2 regions of the Paenibacillus naphthalenovorans genome follow, and region 2 is predicted to be linked to the other one. Evidence: a T-box and tRNA genes for the amino acid it is inferred to sense, from the RefSeq annotation. Region 2 holds a T-box; the other holds one or more tRNA genes.
What was found. A T-box is a leader RNA that pairs with one kind of tRNA and senses whether it is charged. The one in region 2 lies ahead of leuS (leucine--tRNA ligase), so its partner is inferred to be a tRNA-Leu.

Region 1 (3,413 bases), 200 kb from region 2:
CTCCGCCGTCTTTGTGATGTTTTGCTCCCGATGCAGCGTTTCCAGGATCATCCAGTCTTTATCTTCCATCATTACAAACCTCCGTTAGAAATCAACCTTTTCTATTATAATATATAGAATTTTAATATTATATTTATTTCTTCTCGTAAGTTACATTTAAAAATACAAAAACTAACTTTCTCCAATAAATCAAGGAGTGACGCGCATGTTCGATTTCGGAAAATTAGTAAAAGTACCGACAACTATCATGCGGGGAGGAACCAGCAAAGGGCTTATATTGCGCAAGGTTGACCTTCCTTCCGATCCGCAATTGCGGGATCACATGATACTCCGGTTGTTCGGCAGCCCGGACAGCAATCAAATCGACGGCCTGGGAGGCGGCACCAGCTTGACCAGCAAGCTGGCATTGGTTGGCCCGCCTTCAAGATCAGGTGCCCATATCGATTATACCTTCGGTCAAGTCAGTCTGGAGAAAAACGTCATCGATTATAAGGTAACCTGCGGTAATCTGATCACCGCCGTAGGACTTTATGCGGCAGAAGAAGGCTATGTGGCATTAACGGAGCCCGTTACCGAGGTCCGCATTTATAACACCAACATCAATAAGATCATCGTAGCTGAAATTCCGGTTGAGAATGGACAAATAAAGTATGAAGGGGATTTTTCCATTGCAGGCGTACCGGGAGTCGCTTCGAAAATCATGCTGAATTTTCTTGATTCCGGGGGAACGTTCACGGGAAAGACTTTGCCAACCGGTTCTCCGGTCGATACAGTTTGGCTTCAGGATGGACGACGATTTGAAATCAGTTTCGTCGACTGCTCCAATCCGGTGGTATTCGTCAGAGCGCACGATGTAGGGGCAAAAGGGACTGAACTTCACCAAGAAATCAACGGCAACAAGGAATTGTTGGATACATTGGAGCAAATTCGGGTACAGGCAGGAATCAAGACAGGTTTAATTCGACCGGATGAAATCGTCCATCCATCGACACATGCCTTGCCCAAGATAGCCATGGTCGCTGCCCCGGCAGATTATATCACTTCATCGAACCAAATGGTTCCGGCTGGAGATACGGATATTCTTTCCCGGTATCTTGCCATGGGTACGCTTCATAAAGCCCATGCGGTAAGCGGCGCCATGGCTTTGGCAGCGGCTTGTCAAATCCCGGGGAGTATTCCTAATCAATTAACGACTTCCAGCGGCTCCGGAGTACGGGTAGGTCATCCCTCCGGAATCCTGTATGTAGAAGCCAAGGTTGAACAACATAAATCCTCCTGGAGCGTAGAACGGGCGGCATGCGGAAGAACCGCGAGAAGATTAATGGACGGATATGCCTATATCCCTTATTCCGTGCTGGCAGCGCATGATAGATGAGTCCACGAGCAATATATTTCTTATTACAGGGCTTCCAGGCCCCGTTATTTCATGCAAAAAAATCAAGGGCTTGAACCCCAGAGGCTCAAACCCTTGATTATTCGTTTCTTTTGATGCGGACGAGAGGACTCGAACCTCCACGGTTGTTACACCACTAGAACCTGAATCTAGCGCGTCTGCCAATTCCGCCACGACCGCAAATTTATTTCTCCGGGAAAGTCTATCAAAGCACTTCTTCCAAGGAGACAAGAAGTATAATACCATCGTTCAAAAGGGAAGTCAAGCATTTGTGTCCCCTTTTTTTCTAAATCTATATGATGCCATTCGTATGTTTACCGAGGCCATTAAAGCCGAAGCTTCTTCCAACCCCCTGTGCCGTCAAGTGAAGTCGTTCTGATCGCAACACCCGGTTTGCTGCTGCTCACCGCGTTACCTATACTGCGCCGTCGGCTAGCCCTCCCTGTATGCGCGGAGCGCCTGCTGTGCCCAAGCTTCAAGCGCTTCCGGCGTCTCCTGCCGGGGAGCTGCGAACAAATGGGCCGCGTGGCCGGGACTCGTGAAATCCCGCATCAGGACCTCTCCCTCGACCCCTTCGCCGCTCTTGCGAATTTTGAGAACATAATGCTCCTCCAAAAAAATATACTCCTCCTGCATCCCCCCGCTTTCCTGCATTGGTTATCACTCCTTGATCTGCGCCGGTTCTTTATAACCTATGGTGCCCCAAGCGCGGTCACCTCATACGTCGGTTGTTGTACCCGTCACCGTCATATCGCTTTCTTCCAGCCGAAAATTCAACTCCTGGAATGCAGCCGCTTTTGCTTTTGCAGCTTAACCGCGTTTACCCAAGCGGCTGCGCAATCCGGAACGAAAGCCGGCCAGCGGGAACGAAGGTACCGCATATCGGGCTTTTTTCGGCCATTATTCTTCCTCTATCGAGAACAAGGAAACCCTGGGTTCGGAAAACGGCTGATAGTGATAGCGCCGGTCCAGCTTGACCAACCGGCGGTTCGGTTTACGAATCATCACCGTGTTGTCGTCCCATGCGACTACAATGCCTTTGACATCGTTTGCGCTGTCCGCATCACGGACAACTCTCAACAGGGTACTCTCTAATCTATAAATATCCAGCTGTTCATCCGAAATCACGGATAACCCTCCTTTGGTTTAAGATTACCCCATCCAGGGGCTGCCATAAACCTGCTCAATCAGACTACGCGGGAGACACCGGCTTCAGGCCGGCAGTCGCTCTTCTTCCCACAATCGTGCGATGATAAATCGCGACAATGACAATGGCCGGCCCATCTTCCGCCATACTGCGCGGCGCGATGTCCAACGCTTGGCGGTGGGTCCGCAAGTTCGGCGTCTCCCTTTGGAGCAGTCGGAATGTTGTCTTGATTGTACCGCGCACTGCCCGCACCTGACAACCTTCGGGAGGGGTATGGCGCGAATTTCCATTTTCGTCGATTCCGAACTGACAAGTCCGATTCGCGGTCGCGCTTGGCGATTCCGATTTTAGCTCCCTTCAGACACGCCGGCGGGACAAGCGATCATTGCCAACGCGGAGGAGGTTCTCGGTCACATCGAAGACCTGAAGCGCTTGTCGCAAGGCAGCCATTCGACGCTTCACCAAGAGCTCAGAGTGGCGGCGCTGTCCGGATTCATGCCCATCCTTGTGAAAACCATCGTTGAATTAAAAAAGGTGGCGCCGAACATCCAAACGAGTATCATCGAGATGGCTTCGCAGGATGTCGTCAACGAAATTCAAAACGATCGTCTGGATATCGGGTTAATCGTTTATTCCGGACGCGTGATGAACGCGGCCAAGGGACTTCTGTTTGAGCCTATGCTTCCGGGGGAATTCGTATTGGTGACCGGCAGGACGTCTCCGCTTGCGTCATTACGGAGCATCAAGCCGGATGTCCTGCTGCAGCATCCCATGGTTCTTTATCACGATAATTACCTGTTGCAGTTCAAGGATCGCCTGATGGCCGAATACGGCCGAATAAATTTGCTGTTCGTTTCCAATAATTTGGATGCG
Region 2 (3,413 bases):
GGCGAGGCCAATGGGTGGAAGCAAGGGTGTACAAGCCCCTGCAGATGGGTACGTTCGTCGTCTGTGACGGAGGCGTGGTCGGCTTCGGAGTCATCGGCTTCATCCATTCCTCCGAACGGACAAGACTGCTGCGGTTAGGCGAGCAGGTCAAGGTTCGCGTGACATTCGTGCGCGAGGATGGGAACGTGAACTGTACGATGCGCGAACGCAAGGAAGTCGGGCGGGATGAGGACGCGGAAAAGCTGCTGGCGTTTCTTCATGAACGGCCGAACAAGGCCATGCCCTACTCGGACGAAACGCCTGCCGATCTGATCAGTCAGCGTTTTGGCATAAGCAAATCGGCATTCAAACGCGCCATCGGCAAGCTGATGAAAGAAGGCTTGGTTTATCAGGAAGGCAGCTGGACTTACCTGAAGCAGGATCCGACAGAGCCGGTTACCCAGTGAAGAAGCGCTGAGGTGCCGGTTTTTTCTTGCGCCGGGAGGATACTGATGATGCATTAAGACAAGGAGGTTTGCCGTGTGGCTTATGAGCGGTTCTCGTATATTTACGACCGTCTGATGGAGGATATGCCCTATGAGGAATGGATGCGGTTTGCCGGACAATGCTGGGACAAGTATGGTGTTCCCCGGACCGTCGTCGACCTTGGCTGCGGCACGGGAGCCTTGGCGATACCGCTTGCGCAGCAGGGCTTCGAAGTGATCGGCATCGACCTCTCGGAAGATATGCTCGCGGTCGCTCAGCAAAAGGCGGACAGCGTGCATCGGCATTCACCGTTCCCTGCCGGAGGCGGGCTGATGCTGCTGCAGCAGGATTTGCGCGATTGGGAGCTGGACCGTCCTGTGGATGCGGTCATCTCGTTTTGCGACTGCTTCAACTATTTGCTGGAGGAAGAGGATGTCGTGCTGGCGATCCGGCAAGCCTATGCGGGGTTGAAGCCGGGCGGTGTATTTCTGTTTGACATGCACACCCCTTATCAGCTGCAATCGTATGCCGAATCGCAGCCCTTTACTCTGAACGAAGAGGACATTGCGTATATATGGACATGCGATTTTGACCCGGGACGCTGTGAGATCGAGCATGCGCTAACGATTTTCGTCAGAGAAGGAGAAATGCTCGAAACGGGATCCGACGATGCGGTGACAGAACGCTTTCATCGGGTGGAGGAGCTGCATTTGCAGCGTGCTTATTCTCTGGATTGGCTTGGGGAGAAGCTGCGTGAAGCCGGTTTCCGGGAAACGGCCTGCTACGGGGATTTTACGTGGGAGCCACCTACGGAAAATACGCAGAGGGTGTTTTTTGTGGCGGTAAAATAGGCTGACCCTGTTCGAGGCCGGAAACAGGCGGGGGATGACGAGCCGGACTATTTTTCGATCAACCGCAAAATCAGCTGCACAGCGCTCAAAATCATGCCCCAGAGCGGCAGCGACAAGATCAAACCGTTCAGTAATCCTCGCATCGGCGGCAACCTCCAGCACACACTTTTTATACAGTATGTACAAAAAGTCTTTCTGGAATCCCCGGCAAAGAGGACTATCGTGCCGGAAGGGCGATTTCTTTCGATGGCGTCCTGCTTGACACACAGGAACGGTTTTACATATAATGAAATTTAATTGGATCGTTTGCAAGGCTATGACAGAAAGCAGTAGCTGTACGCCGTATTTCAGAGAGCCGATGGTTGGTGGGAATCGGTTGTGGTCGCAGCGAACTCGTTCTGGAGCCAGAAGGTGAAGGGAAGGATCGTCGGAAGAAGGGTCCGAGACCTAGCCGGATCGTATTCCCCGCGTTAAGGGGCTGGAGTGGACAGGGGCAAAGCATGCCGGCTGTCAACTAGGGTGGTACCACGGGAAGCAAAGCTCTCGTCCCTAGCTAAGGCTAGAGGCGAGGGCTTTTTTGTTTTTATTCGAAGGAGGCATAAAGCAACATGGCACAGGAAGTCAAAGAACAGCAAGGATATAACCCGCAGGCGATTGAACCGAAGTGGCAGCGCTATTGGGAAGAGAACAAAACGTTCAAGGTGCTGGACGACGATAGCAAGCCCAAATTTTACGCCCTGGATATGTTTCCGTATCCTTCCGGCGCGGGACTGCACGTAGGCCACCCGGAAGGGTACACGGCCACCGATATTGTGTCCCGGTACAAAAGAATGCGCGGCTACAACGTACTGCATCCGATGGGGTGGGATGCGTTCGGTCTTCCGGCGGAGCAGCATGCACTCGATACAGGGGAGCATCCGCGCGACATTACGATCAAGAATATCAATAATTTCCGCAGACAAATCAAATCGCTCGGCTTCTCGTACGACTGGGACCGCGAATTCAGCACAACCGATCCCGATTACTACAAGTGGACGCAGTGGATTTTTATCCAGCTTTATAAAAAAGGTCTCGCCTATGTCGACGAGGTCCCGGTCAACTGGTGTCCCGCGCTGGGAACGGTCCTCGCCAACGAAGAGGTGATCGACGGCAAAAGCGAACGCGGAGGCCATCCCGTCATTCGCAAGCCGATGCGTCAGTGGGTGCTGAAGATTACCGAGTACGCAGAACGCCTGCTGGAGGATCTGGAGGAACTCGATTGGTCTGAAAGCATCAAGGACATGCAGCGCAACTGGATCGGTAAATCCAAAGGAGCGGAAGTGACGTTCGCTATCGACGGGCATGAGGGTGACAGCCTGAAGGTGTTCACGACTCGTCCGGATACGCTGTTCGGAGCGACATACTGCGTTTTGGCGCCGGAGCACGAGCTGGTGAATCGGATCGTGACGGAGGGACAAGCCTCGGCGGTGAAGGAATATCAAGAGCGTGCCGCCCGCAAGAGCGACCTGGAGCGTACGGATTTGGCCAAGGAGAAAACCGGAGTCTTTACCGGAGCCTATGCCGTCAATCCGGTGAACGGCAGCAAGGTGCCGATCTGGATCGCCGATTATGTACTGGCGGGCTACGGAACGGGAGCCATTATGGCGGTGCCGGGACATGACCAACGGGACTGGGAGTTCGCCAAACAGTATGATCTTCCGATAATTGAAGTGGTGCAGGGCGGGGATCTGTCCAAAGAGGCTTATTCCGGCGACGGTCCGCATGTGAACTCCGGCTTCCTGGACGGGCTCAACAACGAACAGGCCATCGGAGCCATGATTCAGTGGCTTGAGGATAACGGCAAAGGCCAGGGCAAAGTGACCTATCGTCTGCGCGACTGGCTGTTCAGCCGCCAGCGTTATTGGGGCGAGCCTATTCCGATCCTTCATCTGGAAGACGGGACGATGAAAACCGTGCCGGAGGATCAGCTGCCGCTGCTGCTGCCGGAGGTCGACGAAATCAAGCCGTCCGGCACAGGAGAATCGCCGCTGGCGAACGTAACCGAGTGGGTCAATACCATCGATCCGGAGACCGGCATGAAGGCCCGCCGCGAGACGA

Region 1: it has a tRNA-Leu gene. The T-box ahead of leuS (leucine--tRNA ligase) is inferred to sense a tRNA for this amino acid. The anticodon was not compared.

Annotation. Positions count from the first base shown of each region.
Region 1 covers NZ_CP013652.1:680,720-684,132, reverse strand. The annotation lists gene IJ22_RS03340 (LysR family transcriptional regulator) at 1-69, opposite strand, end outside; gene IJ22_RS03335 (2-methylaconitate cis-trans isomerase PrpF family protein) at 206-1,375, shown strand; tRNA gene IJ22_RS03330 (tRNA-Leu) at 1,490-1,573, opposite strand; gene IJ22_RS03325 (hypothetical protein) at 1,826-2,047, opposite strand; gene IJ22_RS03320 (hypothetical protein) at 2,294-2,521, opposite strand; gene IJ22_RS26225 (hypothetical protein) at 2,586-2,729, opposite strand; gene IJ22_RS03315 (substrate-binding domain-containing protein) at 2,973-3,413, shown strand, end outside.
Region 2 covers NZ_CP013652.1:882,160-885,572, forward strand. The annotation lists gene IJ22_RS04255 (CvfB family protein) at 1-446, shown strand, start outside; gene IJ22_RS04260 (class I SAM-dependent DNA methyltransferase) at 522-1,316, shown strand; T-box leader at 1,624-1,870, shown strand; gene leuS (leucine--tRNA ligase) at 1,925-3,413, shown strand, end outside.